2 regions of the Telluria sp. GW821-FHT07G12 genome follow, and region 2 is predicted to be linked to the other one. Evidence: riboswitches for the same ligand, from Rfam matches in the RefSeq annotation. Region 2 holds a riboswitch; the other holds the start of a gene.

Region 1 (11,981 bases), on a different contig from region 2:
GAACATCGCCACCAACCAGGTCGAGCTGCATCCCTTCCTGCAGAACCGCAGCGTGGCCGCCTTCGCGCGCGAACATGGCATCCACGTGACGGCTTACATGCCGCTGGCGTATGGCAAGGTGCTGGCCGATCCTGTGATTTTGGCCATCGCGGAGCGTGTGAAGGCGACGCCGGCGCAGGTGGCGCTGGCGTGGTCCATGGCGAAGGGGTATGCGGTGATTCCTTCTTCAACGAAGCGCGAGAACCTGGCGGCGAATCTGGGGGCCTTGGGTGTTCGCTTGTCGGCGGACGACATCGCCGCGATCGATGGGCTGGAGCGTGGAGAGCGCCTGGTCAGCCCGGACTTCGCGCCGGCCTGGGACCGTTGATCCGTCGTTCCCGCGAAAGCGGGAACCCATGCTGAGGTGACTAAAGACGCTCAGTATGGATTCCCGCTTTCGCGGGAATGACGTTATTTCAGCGGGCAGGACGTTATTTCAGCGGGAACGACGTACTACTTTTCCTGCTGTTCCAGCTCCGGATAATGCCGGAAAATCCCCTCCTCATTGAACGCGATCCGCCGCTTCGACTTCAGATAGGCCGCAATCCGCGGCCGCGCCGCCACCCGATCACGCAAGGCTCCCAATAGCGGATAGCCCGCATCGATCCGCGCCATGGTCGCCGGGAAGGCGTAGCGCAGGCCCTCGACCAGCTGGAACAGCGACAGGTCGGCATAGGTGAGCGTGTCGCCCGTCAGGTAATCCTTGGGTTCCGGCCGCGCCAGGATGCCCTCGAAGTAATCGAGGAATTTGGGGATGCGCGTTTCGATGAAGTCGGCCGAGCGGCGCTTGGCTTCCGGGCGCTGGTCCTCGTAGTACAGCGAAGTCGCGATCGGATGGTGGGTCTCGTGCACTTCCGCGACCAGGTCCGCGATGGTCAGCTGCAGCTGGTGCACCCACAGGCCGCCGGCTTCTTCGGCGGGCGCCAGGCCATGGTGCTGCCCGAGGAACAGCAGGATGTTGGCGGTCTGGCCGATCGTCAGCCCGTGCGCCTTCAGGAAGGGCGGCGCGAACGGCGGGTGGTCGGGGCCATCCATCGCCGCCAGCATGCGCGCCATGCCGCCCGGTTCGCGGGCGACGTCGATGTAGTCGACGCCCGCTTCTTCCAGCGCCAGCCGGACGAATTCGCCGCGTCCCTGGATCGTCGGCCAGTAAAAAAGTTCGTACACCATGCGCCACTCCTCAACTTATTCGGGATGACTCAATTATTCATGAGGATTTCGATGTTCGGCGCGGCAATCGTGCTAGTCTTGCAAATGGCGAGCTTTGCCTGACAAAAAATCAACAAGAGACATCGTGATCACGAAGAAAAATACAAAAGGGATGCGTTATCGAGCGTGGCGATCTTGATCTGCCCAGCATTTTATTTCCGTTGAGCAATATCACCGTGCCGCTGAGGCCGGTGAGTCAAGATAGAACCACCCCGATAATGAATGCACGGAGCGCACCATGATTTTCGCTCACCTCACCAAGCACTGGATGGCCCGCCGCAGCCAGTACAGCCTCACTTCCTGGATCCTGTGCATCGCACGCAGCCTGCGCGTGCTGGCCTACCTGCGCGACCACCGCGCCCTGTGCCAGCTCGGCGTCTACCGCAACCACGTGGCGCTGCCGCCGAACGACGACCCCTTCCACCATCTGAGTCACCGCGACTACCTGGTCAAGGGCATGTCGGCGCGCCGGCGCGTGCAGGCGGTCCTGAGTCACTACCGCTTCGAAGAAACCACCTTCAACGAGGCCTACAAGCAGGCCGTCTACGGCGCCCGCTGCCTGCCGCTGTGGCAGATTGATGCCGAAGGCAGCAGCTTCATGATCCAGCTCGAAATGGCCTCACGCAGCAACGCCGAGGGCGACCTGACCCTGGCGCTGGTCGCCGACGGCAAATGCCTGCACCGCCTGTCCTTCAGCTGGCTCGAAGGCCACGTGGTCGGCGCCGATGTGCCGGTGGTTCCCTTCATCGCCCGCAACCAAGGCCGCTGGATCGATTCCGGCGCCGCCTTCGAAGCCTTCGAGCGCGTCTTCCCGAACAACTCGCCGAGCTTCTTCTGCTTCGCCGCAATGCAGGGCGTGGCACAGGCGGTCGGTATCGACCAGGTGGTTGCGATCCGCAGCGAAGACCACCTCGCCTACGACCCCGATCCGGAAAAGCACTTCGCCAACGCCTACGACGGCTTCTGGAAAATCCTGGGCGGCGAAGAAATGCCGGGCAAGCAGGGCTACCGCATCGCACTACCCTTCTACGTCAAGCCGCTGTCCGAGATGCCGTCCAAGCACCGCAAGCGCGCCGCCCAGCGCCGCGAGCACTGGCGCCTGATCGGCGAATCCGCCCGCACCACCCTGCAGCGCCACCTGCTGCCCGCACGCGCCCATGTCGAGCATGCGGCGCCGGTGCTGGAGCCGGCGCAGGTCTGAGCTCACAAGGGCACGCCGCCGGCACGAAAATCCCCGCTCGGCGATAATCCCCCTCCTGTGCAAACCCGAGGGGGATTTTCATTTTGCTTAACTTCGACTTCCACAACCCAACCCGCATCCTGTTCGGCGAAGGCCAGATCGAGCACCTGGCGCGCCTGATCCCGTCCCAAGCCCGCGTGCTGGTGCTGTACGGCGGCGGCAGCATCCGCGCCAACGGCACCTACGACGCCGTTTTCAAGGCGCTGAAGGACCACACCGTCTTCGAATTCGGCGGCATCGAACCCAACCCCAGCTACGAAACCCTGGTCAAGGCCATCGACCTGGTCAAGCGCGAGAACGTCGACTTCCTGCTCGCCGTGGGCGGCGGCTCGGTCATCGACGGCACCAAGTTCGTCGCCGCTGGCGCCAAGCTGGACGCCGATCCATGGACCATCCTGGAACAGCACGCGAAAAACGTGCATGAGGCCCTGCCCTTCGGCGCGGTGCTGACCCTGCCGGCCACCGGCTCCGAGATGAACTCGGCCAGCGTGATCACAAAGAAGGCGACGCAGGAAAAGTTCGCCTTCATGTCGCGCCTGGTGTTCCCGCAATTCGCCATTCTCGACCCGACCCGCACCTACACCCTGCCCGCGCGCCAGGTCGGCAACGGCATCGTCGACGCCTTCGTGCACATCATGGAGCAGTACATGACGGCGCCCGTCGATGCGAAGGTGCAGGACCGCTTTGCCGAAGGCCTGCTGCAGACCCTGATCGAAGAAGGCCCGAAAGCGCTGACCGAGCCGGAAAACTACAAGGTCCGCGCCAACCTGATGTGGACCGCGACCGTGGCCCTGAACGGCTTGATCGGCGCCGGCGTGCCGCAGGACTGGTCCACCCACATCATCGGTCACGAACTGACCGCGCTCTACGGCCTCGATCACGCGCAGACGCTGGCCGTGATCCTGCCGGCCATGCTGCGCGAACGCCGCGAGGCCAAGCGGGCAAAGTTATTGCAATACGCGGCGCGCGTGTGGGATGTACGCGACGGCGACGAGAACGCGCGCATCGAGGCGGCGATCGCCCGCACCGAGGACTTCTTCCGCGCAGTGGGCGTGCCGACCAGGTTGTCGGACTACGGCCTCGGCAAGGACGTGGTGCCGGCCGTGGTGAACGCGCTCGAGGCGCACGGCATGACCAAGCTGGGCGAGACTGGCGAGGTCACGCTGGAAGTCAGCCGCAAGGTGCTGGAGCGCTGCGCTTAAGCACCTTCAAGCACCCTGCGATGAGCTGCTGACGAGCCTTTCCCCCAGGGCTCGCAGCAGGCTCGCACCATCTCCACGCCAGGCGCTGCCGTGCATGCACGCCAGCGTGCCGGGCGCTTCGGCGGCCAGGTGCTCGATCAATTGCCTGGTATTCGTGGAATGCGAAAAGTAATCCATGGGTTGCCGGAACGCTTCGCTGTTCTCCAGGATGTCATCGGTGGTCAATGCAAGCTCGCCGGTGCCGCCCTGGGTGAACAGGTCGCCGCAAAACATGGTCCCGGTGCGGGTATCCATCAGGAAGCCCGTTTCCCAGCCGTGCGGCAGATGGGGCGCATCCAGCCACTTGACCGAGCGTTTCCCCAGGCTGAGCTCGGCGCCGTCCGCCATTGCATGGGCTGGCCGGTCCGCGAAATCATTCACCGACCCCATGGCCGCAACCCGGCTGCACAGCGGTACGGAGTGCGGCGCCACCGCCAGCCACTCGTTCAGCGAACCGCATTCATCCGCTTCGAAATGCGACAAGGCAATGAAGCGCAACTGGCTGACCGGCATGACGCTCTCGACCGCCTCTCTCACCAGGGGAAACATTTTCCTTGGTCCAGTGTGAAAGAGCAGCGGCTGATCGTCCACGATCAGGTATTGATTGAACGAGAACCCACCCGGCACGATGTTCAAAGGCGTATTGATCCGATAGACACCCTCGGCGATCTCATGGACATTGGTGCCGGCAGTAACATTGGTGATGGCCATCGCTGTCTCCATCTGCGTTTGCATCGGTTGAATAGCATACGCCCTTCCACTGGCCGCCGAAACGCGTGCACCCCGATTTTTGTTGGCGAGCTAGACTGACACTCAATATCGTCACATCGAGTGCACATGAACATCGCCTGCATCGCCTGGGGTTCGCTTCTGTGGAAGCCCCAACCCCTCAAGCTGGCTTCCGGCTGGCATCCCGGCGGCCCGCGCCTGCCCATCGAATTCGTCCGCCAGAGCGACGACGATCCGGAACTGGCGCTGGCCCTGTGCGAAGGCGCCAGGCCGATGCCGACCTACTGGGCCTGGCTCGCCACCCGCGACCTGCAGGTTGCGCGCGAGATGCTGCGCCGGCGCGAGCAGATCCGGCCCGGCTATCCCGAGTGCGTCGGCAGCATCCCGCCGGTCGATGGCGCGCGCACCGATCCCCGTATCAAGGAATGGATGCAAGGCAAAGGCATCGACGCCGTCGTCTGGACCGCCCTGCCTGCCAAATTCGGCGGCGCCAGCGGCCGTGCGCCGACCCGCGAGGAAGCCGTCGAATGGCTCGACAGCCTGCGCGGCGACCAGCGCGCCAAGGCCGAAGACTACGTCCGCCGCACGCCAGCCCACATCGACACGCGCTTCCGCCGCCTCATCGAACAGCGGCTGGGCTGGCGCCCGCTGCGCGACGCCTACGTCACGCAGCGCGCCTGAGCCGTCCGGCCAGGCTTGCCACAAGCACCACGCTCGCTCGCATCCGTGCTACACTCGCGCCTTCGCTAGGGGTCCTGGCAGCAGATTTCCGCTGTCGGGTGAGAGATACCCTTCGTACCTGATCTGGATAATGCCAGCGAAGGAAAGCGCAACGCGGTGCCTGAGATGGCGCCCACTCCTGTTTGCCCTTCCCCCAGTTGGCTCCGGCTTTTTTGAAAAGCAGCGACGCCCAACGGCGCGCGAAGACGAGCAAACGAATGAAACCTGAACTGAAGTATTCGATCCTGGCCTGCGCCCTCGCGCAAGCCTTCTCCCTCAACGCGCACGCGCAGGAACAAAGCCAGCCTATCGCCGAAGTGGTGGTCACCGGCGCCCGCGCGCCGAACCTGGAGCGCGCCGCCGTCGGCGGTTTCAGCGACACCGCCATCGTCGACACCCCGGCCTCGATCACCGCCATCGGCCGCACCCAGATGCAGGACCTGTCGATCCGCTCGACCACCGAGGCCGTGCGCTACGACGCCTCGGTCAGCGATGCCTACAACGCGGTCGGCTATGCCGAGCAGTTCTCGATCCGCGGCTTCGCCCTCGATAACAACTACAGCTACCGCAAGGACGGCTTCGCGATCCCGGGCGACACCCAGATCCCGCTGGAGAACAAGGAACGCATCGAGGTGCTCAAGGGCCTGGCCGGCCTCACCGCCGGCGTCGCCACCCCAGGCGGCATCGTCAACTACGTGACCAAGCGCCCGACCAATGCGCCGCTGCGCTCGGCCACGGTGGAAGTCAGCGAGCGCGGCACCCTGTACGGCACCGTCGACCTGGGCGGCCGCTTCGACGACCGCCGCTTCGGCTACCGTATCAACGCCGCAGCGGCCGACCTGCACTCCTATGTGCGCGGCGCGAACGGCGACCGCCAGTTCGTCTCCGGCGCCTTCGACTGGCAGATCAGCCCCGATGCGAAACTGGAGCTGGACCTGGACTACCAGCACAAGGCCCAGCTCACCGCGCCGGGCTACCAGCTGATCCGCGGCGAAGTCCTGCCGACCGGCGTGTCCAACAAGCTGCTGATGAACGACCAGCCCTGGGCGCGTCCGGTCGACACCCGCGACACCAACCTCGGCCTGCGCTTCGAATACCGCCTGGCCGATGGCTGGAAAGCCACCGTCGCCGGCAACAAGCACTGGTTCAAGCGCGACGACTTCACCGCCTTCCCTTACGGCTGCAGCAACGAGGGTGAGGGTTATTATCCGGGCTACTGCTCGAACGGCGACTACGACGTCTACGACTACCAGAGCGTAGGCGAGCGCAAGACCCCGTGGGGCGTGCAGGCCATGCTGCAGGGCCGCTTCGCCACCGGCTCCCTGCGCCACCAGCTGACCGTGGGCGCGTCCTACGCCGAGCGCCACGACAGCTTCGGCGACTACGTCTACGACTACGTCGGCTACAGCAATATCTGGCATCCGCTGGACACGCCGCACGTCGGCCCGGACCGCGTCACCGGCCCGGTCTTCGAGCGCCGCAGCGATCAGGAAAGCGCGCTGTTCGCCCAGGACATCGTCAGCATCACGCCGCAGCTGACCCTGCACGGCGGCCTGCGCTATGTCGAGACCAAGCGCCGCGACTACATCGATCCGAACTACGTCGATAGCAAGGATTCCTTCCTGCTGCCGAGCGTCGCTCTGGTCTATGCCCTGAACCGCGACTGGAACGTCTACGGCTCCGTGAGCCACGGGCTGCAGCACGGCGGCATCGCACCGATGGAGACCGCAAACGAAAACCAGGTGATGGACCCGGGCCGCTCGAAGCAGTTCGAGATCGGCGCCAAGGGTTCGGTGGCGGGCTTGAACCTGTCGGCATCGCTGTTCCAGATCCGCCAGGGCCTCGAGTACACGGACCCGAACCGCACGGTCGCGGTGGTGGTCGACGGCGAGACCCTGCAGCGTCATCCCTATGTGCGCGGCGGCCGCGAGACGCATCGCGGTCTCGAACTGGCGGCCGACGGCAAGCTGGCTGCAGGTCTGCAGGCGGGCGTGTCGCTGATGGCACTGAACACGCGCCAGGACGGCACCGGCGACGCCAGCATCGACGGCAAGCGCGTCACCGACGTCCCCAACTTCAAGTCGACCACCTGGATCGAATACGCCGTGCCGCAGCTGCCCGGCCTGAAGCTGGACGCCAACTGGCAGTACTCGGGCAAGAAGGCTTTCGACGTCGAGAACCGCGTGCTGGTGCCGGACTATCACGTGTTCGGCCTGGGCGCCGCATATGGCCTGAAGTTGCGTATGACGAAGCTGACGCTGCGCGCCCGTGTCGACAACCTCTTCGACAAGTTCTACTGGCGCGACGTCACGCCGGCGCTGGGCGGCTACCTGCTGCCGGGCGCGCCGCGTACCTTCCGCCTGTCCGGGCAGTTCGACTTCTAAGCTAGCGCATCAAGCCAACAGCGCTTCCACCTGCCGCATGCGCTGCGGCAGGTCGCCCTCCAGCAGCGTGAACGGGATGCCCCGTTCGCGCAGCACCGCCAGCAGGCACTCGTGCACCTGCTGGCGCACTTCTTCCGATTCCCGCTGCAGGCCATCCGGCACCCAGGGCAGGTCCAGGCCCGCCACCAGGGTCGCCGCGTAATCGTGTTCGGCTTCCAGCGCCAGCAGTTCGGGCGGCACCCGGCCCCAGTAGATGCGGCTGTAGACCGCGGTCAGCAGCGGCGTGGTGTCGCAGAACAGGAAGCGCCGCGTCTCGGGCGATGCGGCCATCGCCTCCTCGCGCTCGCGCTGGGTGCGCGCGATGTCGAGCTGGTCGTCCTCGAAGGGCACCCTTTGTCGCGTCGCGACGAATTCGCGCAGGTATTCCGGCACCCACAGCGTGCCGTAGCGCGCCGCTAATTTAGGGGCCAGCGTCGACTTGCCGGTCGACTCGGCGCCGAGGATGGCGATCCGCTTCAGTGGCGCACCAATGCTCATCGCACGCCCTCGCGCGCCGCGCGCGCCCAGGTGCGCAGGCCGAGCGCCGCCATGATCACGAACACCGCGTACAGGACCGCGGTCAGGTGCAGGTTCTTGTAGACGTACAGGCCGACGTAGAGCACGTCGACGCCGATCCACACATGCCAGTTCTCGACCTTCTTGCGCGCCGCCAGCACGGTGCCGAGCAGGCTGCCGGCGGTGAGGAAGCCGTCCATGTGCGGCACGTCGGTGTCGGTAAAGGCGTGCAGGAACCAGGACAGCAGCACGAAGCCGAGCGCCCAGCCGGCCAGCGACCATGCCCAGCCGGCGCGGTCCAGGCGCGTGACCACCAGCGGCTGGTCATCCTTGCCTGTCCCGCGCAGCCATTCGTACCAGCCCCAGATCGAAGCGGCGATGAAGACCGCCTGCAGGCCGGCATCGCCGTACAGGCGGGCCTTGAAGAACACGATGCCGTAGGTCGCGGACGAAACGATGGCGAACAGCCAGGCCCAGTGGATGCGGCGGATGTTCAGCAGCACCGTCAAGATCGACAGGACGAAGGAAATGAGTTCGAGGGGTGTGGTCGGAAAACCGAGAAGGGTGAGCGGGTCGTTCATAGCAGTCGATTATCGAAGCTGGCGTGCGATTGCGCAAGCTGGAGTGCCGATCTGCCCGGCCGCGCTGTGACAAAGTGAGGATTTCGGCGAAGTACGTACAGATATACTCGTCCGTTCCTCGACCGATGCGCACCACCGGAGACGCCATGCGCCTGACCAAACCCCTTCTTTGCGCCGCCCTGCTCGCGGCGGTTTCTCCGGTCATGGCGGCGCCCGCTGCGGTGCCGATCGCCGCCTTCGTCAATCCGAACGAGTATGCCCGGCCCCGCCTGGCGCCGGACGGGAAGCACATTGCCATTACCGTGCGCATGCCATCCGGCGAGCGTACGGTGCCGATCGTGATGATCTACTCGCTGCCCGAGCTGAAGGTGGAGGGCGCGATCCGCCTGCCGATCTTCGAAGTACCGATCGACTACAGCTGGGTAAGCGATCGCCGGCTCGTGGTTTCGCGTGGCGTGGAGCTGGGTTCGCGCGAAGGCCCGGCGACGTACGGCGAATTGCTGGCGACCGACTACGACGGCAAGAAGCAGGAATATGTGCACGGTTACCGGATGTCGAAGGAATCGTCGCGCGCCGGCTTCTATCCCAACGACGAAGCCTTCGGCCATATCGAGCAGGTCGCGCGCGAATACAACAACCACATGTTGGTGACCTCGCGCCTGTGGGAGGGCGAGCACACGATGTTGTACGACATCGATGCACGTACCGCGGTACGCAAGCTGGTCGCCGACGTGCCGGCCGAGGGCATGTCCTTCCTGATCCAGCACGACGGCAAGCCGCGCTTCGCCTACGGCACCGACAAGGAAAACTATTACCTGCTGTTCCGCCGTAACGAAACGAGCGGCGCCTGGGAGAAACTGTCCGGCCTGGGCCGCCGGTACGCCCTGCTCGGTTTCTCCGACGACGACAGCCATTTCGCGGCGCTCTATTCGAAGGAGGGCGAGCCCGACTCGGTGGTGCGGGAGGACGCCCGGACCGGCGAGCGCACGACCCTGTTCTCTGATGGCGTCGCCGATCCGGCCGGCCTGCTCTACGGTCCGGGGCATGGCCTGCCCTTCGGCGCCCATTCGGCCATCGGCGTTCCACGCGCCGTCTACTTCGACGACAACAACGAGGAAGCGCGCCTGCACAAGCTGCTCAGCCAGCAGTTCCCCGGCAGCTGGGTGGGATTCGACAGCTTCAGCGCGGACGGCAAGCTGCTGCTGTTCAGCGTGTCGAGCGACCGCGATCCCGGCTCCTACTACCTGTTCGACCGCCGCACCAACACCGCCGACCTGCTGTTCTCCTCGATGCGCGGCATCGACCCCGCCCGGATGGCAGAACGCAAGCCGATCAGCTTCCGCACGCGCGACAATCACACCCTGCACGGCTTCCTGACCATGCCGCCGCACGCCGCCGGCGCCAGGCTGCCGATGGTGCTGCTGCCGCACGGTGGCCCGCACGGCGTGGCGGACAACTGGTTCTTCGACACCGACGCCCAGTTCCTCGCCAGCCGTGGCTACGCCGTGCTGCAAGTGAACTTCCGCGGCTCCGATGGCCGCGGCTGGGCCTTCACACACGCGGGCTACCGCGAATGGGGCGGCAGGATCCAGGACGACCTGGTCGATGGCGTCAACTGGGCGGTCAAGCAGGGCGAAGTCGATCCGAAGCGTATCTGCGTCTACGGCGCCAGCTTTGGCGGCTATTCGGCCCTCATGCTGGCGGCGCGCGAGCCGGCCATGTTCAAGTGCGCGGTCGGCTATGCCGGGGTGTACGACCTGAACCTGATGGCGACGACCGACGAGGCCAAGGGCAACGCGCGCCTGCAGGTCCAGCTCCAGCGCTATATCGGCACCGACAAGGCCGAACTCGACCGCTTTTCGCCGGCGCGGCTGGCGGCGCAGATCAAGATTCCGGTGCTGCTGGTCCACGGCGGCAAGGACAAGCGCGCCCCGGTCGAGCACGCGGAAGCGATGCGCGATGCCCTCGTCAAGGCCGGCCATCCGCCCGAGTGGTTCCTGGCGCCCAACGAGAGCCACGGCTTCTACAACACGAAGAACGTGACCGAGTTCTATCAGCGGCTCGAAGCCTTCCTGGCCAAGCATCTCGCTCCATAAGCTTCCCCACTGCCCGGATCCGGACACCAGTGCCCGCGCACGGGCAGCGCGGCAGCCTATTCCGGGCCCCGCGCCCTGTGAGCACGGCTTGGCACGATGCTTGCAATGAAGGAAGCATTATCACTTCTTCATCGCAAGCATCCCATGGACCAAGCCATCGGCATCGACACTCTGCGCCGCCGCCGCCACTTCCGCCTCGCCAGCGGCCTCCTGCTGTGCGCCGGCTTTCTTGCCGCGGCCTGGGGCATCAACCAGGCCGTGCGTCCCGGCGTGGCGGCCGCCGACATCGTGGTGGCCGAAGTCAGGCGCGGCAACGTCGACAACACCATCAATGCCGCCGGCGTGGTCATCCCCGTGCACGAGGAAGTCGTGTCCAGCCCCGGCGCCAGCCGCGTCGCCAAGGTCCTGGTCAAGCCGGGCCAGCAAGTGAAACAGGGCGAGCTGTTGCTGGAACTGGACGACCGCGAGATCCGCCTGGCGCTCGAAGCGCTGAAGGAGCAGCTGGCGCAGCAGGAGAACAAGGTCGTCACGCTGAAGCTCGAGATGGACCAGAAGCTCAAGCAGACCCGCTCCGCCATCGAACTGCTGGAGATCGACCTGCAGGCCAGCCGCGCGCTGCGCGAACGCAACCGCAAGCTGCGCGAGAGCGGCCTGGTCTCGGGCCAGGACCTGCTGACCTCGGAACTGAACGTGCAGCGCAACGAGGTCCAGCTGCGCCAGCAGCGTGAGCTGATCGACGACACTCGCCGCAGCACCGCCAGCGCCATCGCCGCCGCGAATCTGCAAAAGGAGATCCTGCAGAAGCAGATCGTCCGCCAGGAAGGGCTGCTCGAGCAGACCCGGGTACGGGCGCCCTTCTCCGGCATGCTGACCTCCCTGGTCGAGGACGAAGGCGCCAGCGTGGCGGCCGGCCAGCTGGTGGCGCGCATCTCGGAACTGAACAACTACCGCGTCGAAGCGACCCTGTCTGACTTCCACGCGCGCCAGCTCGCTGCCGGCCAGCCAGTGCGGGTCGAGCAGAACGGCGAAGTCCTGCAAGGGCGCGTCCACACCATCCTGCCCGAAATCCAGAACGGCACGATCAAGCTGCTGGTCGACCTCGAACAGCCGCACAACCCGCACCTGCGCAACAAGATGCGGGTCGACGCCAACATCGTCACCGACCGCAAGGCGAATGTGCTGGTGAT
Region 2 (11,981 bases):
AGCGATGCCGCGGCGATGGCCACCACCACGGTCGGCTCGACCATGAGCGTGACTTTCAGCGACAGCAGCAAGCTGGATTTCAAGTTGTCCTATAAACCCTTCTTCATCACCGGCGACCTGGTCCCGAACGGCAATGGCGGCACCATCCTCGCCGGCGGCTACTACGACATCAACAACAAGCCGATCCTGGACACCACCGTGGCCGGCAAGGAGCGCCAGTATTTCTCGGATTCGCCGGACGGCACCTCGCTGCTGACCGTGCCGAACGCCAAAGTGACCGGTGTGAAAGGCAATACCGTGTTCGCCGTGGTGCAGTTCGAATACACCACCTGGGCGCAGGACGGCGTGACCGGCATGTATGGCAAGCTGCCGTCGCCGATCGCCGTGCTGACCCTGGACCAGGACCCGGCCAACGGCAAGCTGAGCCTCGTGAAGTACCACAACGTCGACACCTCGAGCGTCAACGGCCTGTGGATCACCTGCGGCGCCAGCCTGTCGCCGTGGGGCACCCATCTGTCGAGCGAGGAGTACGAGCCGAACGCTTTCACTGCCGCCACCGACGCCCAGTTCAAGGGCTTCAGCAAGAGCCTGTACGGCGACGAGACCAAGGCCAACCCCTACAACTACGGCCACCTGCCTGAAGTGACGGTCAACCTTGATGGCACCGCATCCATCAAGAAGCACTACTGCATGGGCCGCATCTCGCACGAACTGGTGCAGGTGATGGGCGACAACCGCACCGTGCTGATGGGCGACGACGCCACCAACAGCGGCTACTTCGTGTTCGTGGCCGACAAGGAGAAGGACCTGTCGAGCGGCACCCTGTACGTGGCCAAGGTTGGCGCCGGCTTCTCGCTGGACCCGGCCGCCGCCGCCGCGCCGCTCACCTGGATCAAGCTGGGCTCCGCCACCAGCGACGAGATCCGCTCGCTGGCCGCCTCGATCAAGCCGACCGACATCATGGACGTCAAAACCACCGATCCGGCGGACGCCACTTACACCAAGGTCGCTGCGAACGGCCGTACCGAGTGGCTGAAGCTGAAGCCGGGCATGGAGAAGGCCGCCGCCTTCCTCGAAACCCACCGCTACGCCGCGCTGGTCGGCGCCTCGATGGGCTTCACCAAGATGGAAGGCACGACCGTCAACCTGAAGGACAAGATCGCCTACTCGGCCCTGCAGAATTGCCAGGGCTCGATGGTGGCGGGGAATGCGCTGAACGTGCCGGGCAACGGCATCTCGATCCCGAAGGCGCTCGACGCCGGCGCGGTGATGATGCTGAACCTGAAGGGCGGCCAGAAGGACACCGCCGGCAATGCCATCAACAGCGAGTGGATGCCGGCCGATACGAAGGCCCTGCTGGTGGGCGAGGACATCGCCGCCGACGCGCTGGGCAATACCGCCAACCCGAACAAGGTCGGCAACCCGGACAACCTGAAGTTCTCGGAAAAGATGCGCACCCTGTTCATCGGCGAGGACAGCAGCCAGCACGTCAACAACTTCCTGTGGGCCTACAACGTCGACACCAAACAGCTCTCGCGCCTGCTGTCGGTGCCGGCCGGCGGCGAATCGACCGGCCTGCACGCGGTCGACGACATCAACGGCTGGACCTACATCATGAGCAACTTCCAGCACCCGGGCGACTGGGGCGGCATCCACGCCAACGTGAAGACCACGCTGGATCCGCTGATCAAGGCGAACTACAAGGACAAGTTCGGGGCGGCTGTGGGTTACCTGACCGGTGAGCTGACGCAGTTCAAGCTGGCGAAGGCGTAAGCAAACGTCATGCGTGGGCACGGGGTGCCCACCCTACGAACAGCAGGTAGGGTGGGCACCCCGTGCCCACGCGTTCAACCAGTCTCAAAACAGCTCAGCAAACTCCCGCGCCGCCGCAAACGGATCCGGCGCCAGATACACACTGCTGATCGCCGCCACCATGTCAGCCCCCAGCCCCACCAGCGGCCGCGCATTCTCCACCGTCATCCCACCGATCACCACCACCGGCACCCGTAACAGCTCCCTGGCCTGCGCAACGAGATGCAAAGGCGTGCTCACCTCGTACGCCTTCACTTTAGACCGATAAAATCCGCCGAAGGCCACGTAGCTGGCCCCCGCATCCTGCGCCGCCCGCGCCAGCCCCAACTGGCCGTAGCAGGAAGCGCCGACGATCTTCGAAGGACCAAGCGCCGCCCGCACCGCCGCCACCGGCGCATCGGTGCCGCCGACGTGCACGCCGTCTGCATCCAGCCGCAGGCACAGGCCGGCGTGATCGTTGATGACCAGCGGGCGGCCATGGCGGCGGCACAGCGCCAGCAAGGCCGCCGCCTGCTCCTCACGCAAATCCGCGGAAGCCGTCTTGTTGCGGTACTGGACCAGCGCCGCGCCGGCATCCAGTGCCTGCGCCGTTACCGCCAGCAGCCGGTCTGTGTCCGCCCAGTCGGGCGTGACCAGATACAGTCCTTTCATATCCATGCTCAGGCTCCCCGATGTTCGATCCGCCGTGGAATCCGCTGGCCGTGGGCGATCGCATACGAATCCGCCAGCGCCTGGTTGCAGCAGCGCTGGGCGCGTTCCAGCGCCTGCGCCATCGGGTCGCCCAGGGCCAGGCGCGCGGCCAGGCTCGACGCCAGGGTGCAGCCGCTGCCGTGGAACTCGCCCGGCAGGCGCGGCCAGCGCCACTCGCGTACGCCGTCGCGGCTGTGCCAGCGGTTGACGACTTCATCGCCGTCGCCATGGCCGCCGGTGACCAGCACATGAGGACACGCCATCGCGCCGGATAAAGCCGCTGCTTCCGGCAGGTTCGGCGTGAGCACCGTCGCCACCGCCAGCAGCGGCGCCAGCGCCGCCAGCGCATCGCCGCGCGCGAGCGGGTCGCCGCGGCCGCTGGCCAGCACCGGATCGAGCACCACCGGCAGCGTCGGCATGCGCACGCGCAGCAGCTGGACGATGCAGACGATCGTTTCGGCATTCGCCAGGTTGCCGGGAATGCCGATCTTGACCGCGCGGATCGTCATCGTGTCGACCAGCAGCATGGCCTGGCGCGCGAGCAGGGCGGCATCCACCGGCGCCACCTCGTGCACCCGCTCGTGGTCCTGCACCGTCAGCGCCGTCACGATGGGCAGCGCGTGCGCGCCCTGGGCCGCAATCGCCTCGATGTCGGCCTGGATACCGGCCCCGCCGGACGGATCGAGGCCGGAAAACACCAGTACGCAGGGCCGCATCAGACTCTTCCCACCATCGGCGACGAAGGCGAAGCCGCGAAGCGCCGCGGCATCCGTCCCGCCAGATACGCGTCGCGGCCGGCTTCCACCGCCAGCCGCATCGCGCGCGCCATGCGCACCGGATCGCGGGCCAGGGCGATGGCGCTGTTCATCAGCACGCCGTCGCAGCCCAGCTCCATCGCAATGGCGGCGTCCGAGGCTGTGCCGACGCCGGCGTCGACCAGCACCGGCACCTTGGCCTGCTCGATGATGAGCGACAGGTTCCACGGGTTCAGGATGCCCATGCCGGAACCGATCAGGGACGCCAGCGGCATCACGGCAACCACGCCGATCTCTTCCAGCATGCGCGCCTGGATCGGGTCGTCACTGCAATAAACCATCACGTCGAAGCCGTCGCGCACCAGTTCCTCAGCGGCGCGAAGGGTTTCGGGCATGTTGGGGAACAGGGTCTTGTCGTCGCCCAGCACCTCGAGCTTCACGAGCTTGTGCCCGTCCAGCAGCTCGCGCGCCAGTTGGAGGGTGTAGACCGCATCCCTGGCCGTGTAGCAGCCGGCGGTATTCGGCAGGATGGTGTAGCGCGAGGGCGGCACCGCGTCCAGCAGATTCGGTGCGTGCGGGTCCTGGCCGATGTTCACGCGGCGGATGGCCACGGTGATGATCTCCGCGCCCGAGGCTTCGGTGGCGGCCGCGGTCTGGTCCAGATCGCGGTACTTGCCGCTGCCGACCAGCAGGCGCGAGCGGTATTCTTTGCCGGCGATGACGAGGGGCCGGTCGTTCATGTCGTTCATATTTTTCTCCGATTGTTTAACCGCCGCCGATGGCGCGCACGACGTCCACGCGGTCGCGCGGCCGCAGCAGGGTGGTGCGCCAGTGCTCGCGCGGCACCACGCGGCGGTTCACCGCCAGCGCCAGCGCCTGGCCGGACAGGCCCAGCGATTCGACCAGCGCATGCAGGCTGGCCGCGCCCGGCAGCACAGCATTCAGCTCATACGGCGTGCCGTTCAGTTCAATCTCCAGCATGCTCAGGCCTTCCCATAGAGCTCGGCGCCCTTGCGCACGAACTCCACCGCCTTTTCATGCATGCCGGCCGCCGCGTAATCGCGCACCTCCTGGGTGATCTTCATCGAGCAGAAATGCGGTCCGCACATCGAGCAGAAATGGGCTACTTTGGCCGAGTCCTTCGGCAGGGTCTCGTCGTGGAAGGAGCGCGCCTTGTCCGGATCGAGGCCGAGGTTGAACTGGTCTTCCCAGCGGAATTCGAAGCGCGCTTTCGATAAGGCGTTGTCGCGGATCTGCGCGCCGGGGTGGCCCTTGGCCAGGTCGGCCGCGTGCGCCGCGATCTTGTAGGTGATGATGCCGTCCTTGACGTCGTCCTTGTCGGGCAGGCCCAGGTGCTCCTTCGGCGTGACGTAGCACAGCATGGCGGTGCCATACCAGCCGATGTTGGCGGCGCCGATGCCCGAGGTGATGTGGTCGTAGCCGGGCGCGATGTCGGTGGTCAGCGGGCCCAGGGTGTAGAAGGGCGCCTCATGGCATTGGTCGAGCTGCAGCGCCATGTTCTCCTTGATCAGCTGCAGCGGCACGTGGCCCGGGCCTTCGATCATGGTCTGGACCTCGTGCCTCCACGCGACCTGCGTCAGTTCGCCGAGGGTGCGCAGTTCCGCCAGCTGGGCTTCGTCGTTGGCGTCGTAGATGGAGCCGGGGCGCAGGCCGTCGCCCAGGCTGAAGGCGACGTCGTAGGCCTTCATGATCTCGCAGATCTCTTCGAAGTGCGTGTACAGGAAGGATTCGCGGTGGTGGGCCAGGCACCACTTGGCCATGATCGAGCCGCCGCGCGAGACGATGCCGGTCAGGCGCTCCGCCGTCATCGGAATGAAGGGCAGGCGCACGCCGGCGTGGATGGTGAAGTAGTCGACGCCTTGCTCGGCCTGTTCGATCAGGGTGTCGCGATAGATCTCCCAGCTGAGTTCCTCGGCCTTGCCATTGACCTTTTCCAGCGCCTGGTAGAGCGGCACGGTGCCGATCGGGACCGGGCTGTTCCGGATGATCCATTCGCGCGTCTCGTGGATATGCTTGCCGGTAGAGAGGTCCATCACCGTGTCGCCGCCCCAGCGGATGGCCCAGGTCATCTTCTCGACTTCCTCACCGATGGACGAAGTGACGGCCGAATTGCCGATGTTGGCGTTGATCTTCACGAGGAAGTTGCGGCCGATGATCATCGGCTCGGATTCCGGGTGGTTGATGTTGGCCGGCAGGATGGCGCGGCCGCGCGCGATCTCGTCGCGCACGAATTCAGGCGTGATCTCCGGCGGGATCGCCGCGCCGAAGGACTGGCCCCGGTGCTGGCGGCCCAGCATGGCGGCCATTTTCTTTCCCGTGGGGCCGGCCGCTTCCAGATTGCGCAGGTACTCCTCGCGCCGCAGGTTCTCGCGGATGGCGACGAATTCCATCTCGGGCGTGACGATGCCCTGGCGTGCATAGTGCATCTGGGTGACGTTGCGCCCGCCGTCGGCGCGGCGCGGCTTGCGCTGCAGGTCGAAGCGCAACTCGGCCAGCTTCGGGTCGCGAAGGCGCTGCTGGCCATACGAGGATGAAGGACCGGCCAGTTCGACGGTGTCGCCGCGCTCGCGGATCCAGCCGCTGCGCGGGCAGGGCAGGCCGGCGCGGATGTCGATGCGCACTTCCGGATCGGTGTAGGGCCCGGAAGTGTCGTAGACCCAGACCGGCGGATTCGGCTCGGCGCCGAAGGACGCCGGCGTCGGCGACTGGTGAATCTCGCGCATCGGCACCCGGATGTCGGGACGCGAGCCGGCCACGTAGGCCTTGCGCGAATTGGGAAGAGGCGTCACGGCCGCGGCATCGACCGTGGCGCTGGCGGACAGGAATTTCGGATCGGCGTTCAAGTGCACTCCTTGTGTTCACTGAAGATCGGCGATCCAGCGGAGGAGTGCAAAGGCAGGCGCAGGCACGAGGGCATGCGAGGACTCTGTAGCTTCCCTTCGCTGGCATTATCCAGATCAGGTTCGGAGGGTATTTCTCACCCGCGTCCGATCTGTTCGACCGGCGCAGGACCCCTAGCGTTGTTGTCGTTTCATGAAGAAGCGACGGGCGGAGTGTACGTGGGTTTTGAGACAATGGCAATCCATGCGCCGCGTGACAAAGCACGCATTTTTCCTTCCACCGGGCTGATAAGCTGGGTTCATGATGAACAAGATGACGATAATGCGCGGCCTCGCCTTCGGGGTGCTGGCGCTCGGTGCGGCGGCCTCCCAGGCCTGCCGGGTGCCGCCTGCGGCGCAACTCATCGGCGCCGCCGAGCAGCTCGCTGCGGCGACCGATGTCGCGGTGGCGCAAGTGATCGGTGCCACTCCGCTGGGCGGCGAGGACGTCGAATACCGTTTCCTGGTGCTGGACCAGCTAGCGGGCCCGGATCGTAAAGTGTTTACGGTAACCGGACGCGCCGGATCGTCCCGCGCCAAGGACAGCAGCTTCGACCAACACCGGGCCTTCGTGTTCTGGGCCCGCGGCGGCGGACGCGTGATGAACGACGGCGATTGCGTCATCCATCCCAGTTTCGTCGTCGGCAACAGCTACCTCGTGTTCCTGGACGCGCGGCCGACCTGGCGCAGTTTCGAGCAGCTCGACAAGGTAGACGGCGTTGTGAATCCCGACGACCAATGGCTGGCCTATGTGAAAGCGCAGCTGAGCGGCCATGCGGTACATCAGGAAGCCACGTCGGATTACGAGCGCATCGGACGCTTCATCTACGGCCTGCAGCGCAGCATCGTGAGCGGCGAGATCGACACGAAAACCTTGGCCGCACAGCACGCGCCCGACGACCTCCTGTACCGCGCCGGCCGCCTGGAAGACGAGTTCGATCACATCTTCCGGAACCACCAGAATGTCCCGGACCAGGAAATGGCGGCGGCGCTACGCGAGGCCGCCGCGCTCAAGGCGGCGGTGCTAGCCTGGCGGAATAGCGCCACTCATTAAACATTTCAAGGAGAAACCATGTTCGACCGTCTGAAACGCAGTTTCCGCCTCGTCGGCGCCAGCGCCGACGTGCTCAGGCAGGACAAGCACCTGATGCTGTTCCCGATCATCTCCGGCCTGGCCCTGGTGCTGGTGCTGGCCGCCTTCGCGCTGCCGCTGCTCGGCCTGGCCTCGATCGACGGCATTGGCCGCGGCGGCGCGTATTCGGCGGCCTTCCTGTTCTACATCGTCCAGTACTTCGTCATCTTCTACTTCAACACCGCCCTGGTCGGCGCGGTCATGATCCGGCTCGACGGCGGCAGCCCAAGCCTGGGCGACGGCCTGCGCATCGCCAACGGCCGCATCGGGGCTATCTTCGGCTATGCCGTCATTTCCGCCACCGTCGGCGTGATCCTGCGCGCCATCCAGGAGCGGGTCGGCTTCATCGGCCGCTTCATCGCCGGCCTGCTGGGCGCCGGCTGGGCCGTCGCCACTTTCCTGGTGGTGCCGGTGATCGCCACCGGCGGGCAGAGTGCGACCGGCGCGATCTCCGAAAGCACGGCCCTGCTCAAGCGGACCTGGGGCGAGAACGTGGCCGGGCAGGTCGGGCTGAGCGCCGCCTTCGGCCTGCTGTACTTCTTCCTGATCGCGGGCGCGGTCGTGCTGACGCTGTTCATGGTCAAGCTGGGCGCGGCGCCGGCGCTGTACCTGCTCTTCGCCATCGTTGCCGTGCTGGCCGGCCTCGCCTGCATGCTGGTGCACGCGACGCTGAGCGGGATCTATTCGGCCGTGCTGTACCGCTACGCCGTCGGCGGCAGCGATGCGCCCGGGTTCGACCATGGGACCCTGTCCTCGGCATTCCAGCAAAAATCCTGAAACCGGGACAGCTTGGTGCGATACTATGCGGCCCGACGTCGAATCCAGCGCCGCAATGCCCACCCTGTCCCAACTCCTGCTGTACCCGATCAAATCCTGCGCCGGCATGGCGGTCCAGGAAGCCACCCTGCTCGAATCCGGCCTGGCCGCGCAAGGCGTGCACGACCGCGAATGGATGCTGGTGACGGAATCCGGCCAGTTCCTGACGCAGCGCGAATATCCGCGTATGGCGCTGATCCGGCCGGCGCCCGACGGCGGCAACCTGCGCATGAGCGGCCCGAAGATGGGCGACCTGCTGCTGCCGCTGGCCTGGGATGAAGCCGCACCCACCCGTTACGTCCAGATCTGGGACGACAGCATCGGCGCTGCCGACTGCGGCGACGTCGCCGCTGGCTGGTTCACCGAGGCGCTCGACGCCCGTGAACGGGTCCGCCTGGTGCGCTTCCGGCACGACGTGGTGCGCGCGACCAGCGTCAAGTGGACCGGCGGCCTGCCGTCGCAGACGCGCTTCGCCGACGGCTATCCGCTGCTGCTGATCGGCCAGTCCTCGCTCGACGACGTGAACATCCGCCTGCGCGCGGCCGGGCGCGCAGCCCTGCCCATGGACCGCTTCCGCCCCAACCTGGTGGTGGCCGGGCTGGAAGCCTACGAAGAGGATTACACCGCTTCCCTCAGCACCGGCGCGGCCGAGATCCGTCCCGTGAAACCCTGCGCGCGCTGCCCGATTCCCTCCATCGACCAGGCGACCGGCATCCCGGGCCCCGATCCGCTCGACATCCTGCAGACCTACCGCGCCAACCCCAGGCTGGACGGCGGCATCTGCCTGGGCATGAACTGCATCGTCTCGGCGGGCGTCGGCAGCCGGCTGCGGGTGGGCCAGGAACTGACGGCCGAACTCGCATTCTGACAACGCCTGCTACAGTTTCCATTTGCATTACGGCCGAGTTGGCGTAATGTTAGGGCTAATTGCTGAAAGGAACGTCCATGCACGAGCAGCAGGGCGCCAGTGTGCGCGAACTGATGGCGGAAAACGCCGCGCTGCGCAGGCAGCTCGCCAGCCTGATCGACCAGGCGGAGAGCAACCACGCGATCATGATGCGCCACCAGGCCTTCGACCTCGACATCGTGGGCGCGGGCAGCTTCCAGGAGCTGGTCGCCACCATCTTCCGCCAGCTGCCGATCGTCTCCAGCCTGGACATCGTGACCCTGTCGCTGGTCGACACCGGCGCCGACATCTTCACCGTGATGCACAAGCTGGGCGTGGACTTCGACGCCCTGCCCAACCTGCTGTTCCATGAACACCCCGAGGAACTGGGCTTCGCGCTCGAGCCGGGCCGCCTGCCGCGTCCGCGGCTGCTGCCCTACCACCCGGTCAGCCACGGCATGGCCTTCCCGCTGCCGCCCGCCGGCCTGGCCAGCATCGCCCTGGTGCCGCTGATCCGCAACCGCCGCCTGATCGGCAGCCTGAACCTGGGCAGCCGCGACCCCGGCCGCTTCACGCCGCTGTTGGGCACCGATTTCGTCGAGCACATGGGGTCGATCATCGCGATCTGCCTCGAGAACGTGATCAGCAACGAGATGCTGAAGTACATCGGCCTGACCGATGCGCTCACGGGCGTCTACAACCGCCGCTACATGGACCGCCGCCTGGCCGAGGAAATCGCGCGTGCCCGCCGCCAGTCCTACCGCATCGCCTGCATGTACATCGACATCGATCACTTCAAGCAGGTCAACGACACCTATGGCCACCAGGCCGGCGACGACGTGCTGCGCGAAGTCGCGTCGCGCATCAAGGCCGAGCTGCGCATGTCGGATGCGCTGGGCCGCTTCGGCGGCGAGGAATTCGTGGTGCTGCTGATCGATGCGGACCTGAACAGCGCCGGCATCGTGGCGCAGCGCATCCGCGCCAGCGTGGCCGACCAGCCCTTCCTGCTGCCGGAAGGGCAGGGCTTGTCGGTGACGGTGTCGATCGGCGTGGCGGCCCTGAACGATTTCGACCGCGAGCACGCGATCGAGGCCGTGGCCCAGGCGCTGGTGGCGCAGGCCGACCAGGCCTTGTACGAGGCCAAGCAGCAGGGACGCAACCGGGTCATATCGGGCACCTACGCCAGCGCGGCAAAGTAGCGCTTCAGGCAATCCAGCGCCGCCCGGACTTTCGCCGCTTCGCCTTCGCGCCGCGGCGTGACGGCCCATACCGGCATTGCCGCCAGCCGCCACGACGGCAGCACCTGGACCAGGTCCCCGCGCAGCAATGCGGGAAGCACGTCGGCACGCACCATGCGTGCGATGCCCAGACCGTGTTCGCACATCTGCTGCAGCGATACCTGGTTATTGCTGACGATGCGCGCTTCGACCACGGTGCGCTGCAGCTTGCCATCTGCGTTCTGCAGGTCCATCGGCACCAGCAGTCCCGGGAATCCCGGCGCCGCGCTTCTTGCGTTCCCCTGGGCCGCGGCAAAGCTGCCCGGCGTGCTCTCCTGGCCCTCACGTCCGAACGCCAGCCACTGGTGACCGGGCAGATCCTCCGGCGTGCGCGGCATGCCGTGGCGTTCGAGGTAGGCGGGCGCGGCGCACAGGATCATGTCGAAGTCGCACAGGCGCCGCGCCACCCAGTTCGAATCGGCCATCCGGCCGACGCGCAGCGCCACGTCGATACGGGCCTCGATCAGGTCGATCATGGCGTCGTCGACCAGAAGGCGCAGGCGCAGCTGCGGCGCCTCCGCCAGCAAAGGCGCGAGCGCCGGTGCGATGTGATTCGCGAAGCCGACCGGCGCCGCCACCCTCAATTCCCCCGTCGGTGCATCGCGCGCCTGCTGCAGGGCTTCCGCGGCGGCGTGGGCGGCGTCCAGCATGCGGCGGCAGTGGGGATAATAGCGTTCGCCTGCCTCTGTCAGGCTCAGTTTGCGGGTCGAGCGGTGCAGCAGCGTCACGCCGCCCTGGCGCTCGAGCAGGCGTATGGCCTGGCTGACCGCCGACGGACTGATGCCGAGCCGGCGCGCGGCCGCGCTCATCGAACCGGTTGCGACGGTTTCCGCAAATATGGCCAGCGGCCTCAGGTCATCCATTATTAAGCTCCACTTCAAAGTCCTGGTGATTTTACGGGTCTTATCAGGTCATCGTGAAGTCAATAGCATGATGCTTCCTCAACGATGATTGGAGCAAGCATGAAAATCGCCCTGATTGGCGCCACCGGCTTTGTCGGTGCGGCCGTCCTCGCAGAGCTGCTGGGCCGCCGGCACCAGGTAACGGCGCTGGCGCGCCATCCGGAACGTATCGCATCGCATCCGCAACTGCTGGTCCGCAGTCTCGATGCGGCGGATAGTGCGGTGGTGGCCGACGCCGTACGTGGCCACGACGCCGTCGTATCGGCATTCAATCCCGGCTGGGAGCATCCCGATCTGTATGCGCAATTCATGCGCGGCAGCGAGGCGATCGTGCGCGGCGTCGAGGCTTCCGGTGTCAAGCGCCTGCTGGTCGTCGGCGGCGCCGGCAGCCTGTTCGTGGCGCCCGGCGTGCAACTGGTGGATACCCCGGAATTCGCCGGCCATGTGCCGCCGAACGTGGTGCCGGGCGCGAAAGCGGCGCGCGATGCGCTGAGCGCCATGCGAGGCAATACCAGTCTGGATTGGACTTTCCTCAGCCCGCCGGCCATGCTGGCGCCGGGAGAACGCAGCGGCGCCTACCGGGTCGGCGGGGAGGACTTGCTGATGGCGGGCGAGGGCCCGGCGGGTATTTCGGTGGCCGACCTGGCGGTGGCGATCGCCGACGAGATCGAGCAGCCGCGCCATGTGCGGGCCCGCTTCACGGTCGCCGCGGCGTAAGGCCGCACGCGGGCGTCAGCGCAGCAGGCGCCCCTCGGCCCGGCTCACCGCCATTCCGGTCCCGCGCAACACCACCACGTCGCCGGCGCGCAGT

Evidence for each region. A riboswitch is a leader RNA that binds a small molecule or an ion and turns the genes downstream of it on or off. The one in region 2 is predicted to bind thiamine pyrophosphate.
Region 1: linked by a shared signal. The riboswitch ahead of AC07PE_RS00560 (TonB-dependent siderophore receptor) and the one ahead of thiC (phosphomethylpyrimidine synthase ThiC) in region 2 are both predicted to bind thiamine pyrophosphate.

Annotation. Positions count from the first base shown of each region.
Region 1 is NZ_JBWKQA010000001.1:105,177-117,157, forward strand. Features, by position in the region: gene dkgB (2,5-didehydrogluconate reductase DkgB) at 1-367, shown strand, start outside; gene AC07PE_RS00535 (glutathione S-transferase) at 493-1,209, opposite strand; gene AC07PE_RS00540 (DUF535 family protein) at 1,487-2,449, shown strand; gene AC07PE_RS00545 (iron-containing alcohol dehydrogenase) at 2,533-3,690, shown strand; gene AC07PE_RS00550 (oxygen-binding di-iron domain-containing protein) at 3,697-4,440, opposite strand; gene AC07PE_RS00555 (hypothetical protein) at 4,567-5,139, shown strand; TPP riboswitch at 5,197-5,301, shown strand; gene AC07PE_RS00560 (TonB-dependent siderophore receptor) at 5,397-7,562, shown strand; gene AC07PE_RS00565 (AAA family ATPase) at 7,572-8,099, opposite strand; gene pnuC (nicotinamide riboside transporter PnuC) at 8,096-8,698, opposite strand; gene AC07PE_RS00575 (alpha/beta hydrolase family protein) at 8,824-10,794, shown strand; gene AC07PE_RS00580 (efflux RND transporter periplasmic adaptor subunit) at 10,939-11,981, shown strand, end outside.
Region 2 is NZ_JBWKQA010000008.1:94,389-106,369, forward strand. Features, by position in the region: gene AC07PE_RS24090 (PhoX family protein) at 1-1,773, shown strand, start outside; gene thiE (thiamine phosphate synthase) at 1,858-2,463, opposite strand; gene thiD (bifunctional hydroxymethylpyrimidine kinase/phosphomethylpyrimidine kinase) at 2,472-3,218, opposite strand; gene AC07PE_RS24105 (thiazole synthase) at 3,218-3,997, opposite strand; gene thiS (sulfur carrier protein ThiS) at 4,023-4,238, opposite strand; gene thiC (phosphomethylpyrimidine synthase ThiC) at 4,241-6,121, opposite strand; TPP riboswitch at 6,196-6,304, opposite strand; gene AC07PE_RS24120 (hypothetical protein) at 6,420-7,211, shown strand; gene AC07PE_RS24125 (DUF6159 family protein) at 7,230-8,066, shown strand; gene AC07PE_RS24130 (MOSC domain-containing protein) at 8,122-8,973, shown strand; gene AC07PE_RS24135 (GGDEF domain-containing protein) at 9,051-10,190, shown strand; gene AC07PE_RS24140 (LysR family transcriptional regulator) at 10,169-11,131, opposite strand; gene AC07PE_RS24145 (NAD(P)-dependent oxidoreductase) at 11,231-11,887, shown strand; gene AC07PE_RS24150 (monovalent cation:proton antiporter family protein) at 11,903-11,981, opposite strand, start outside.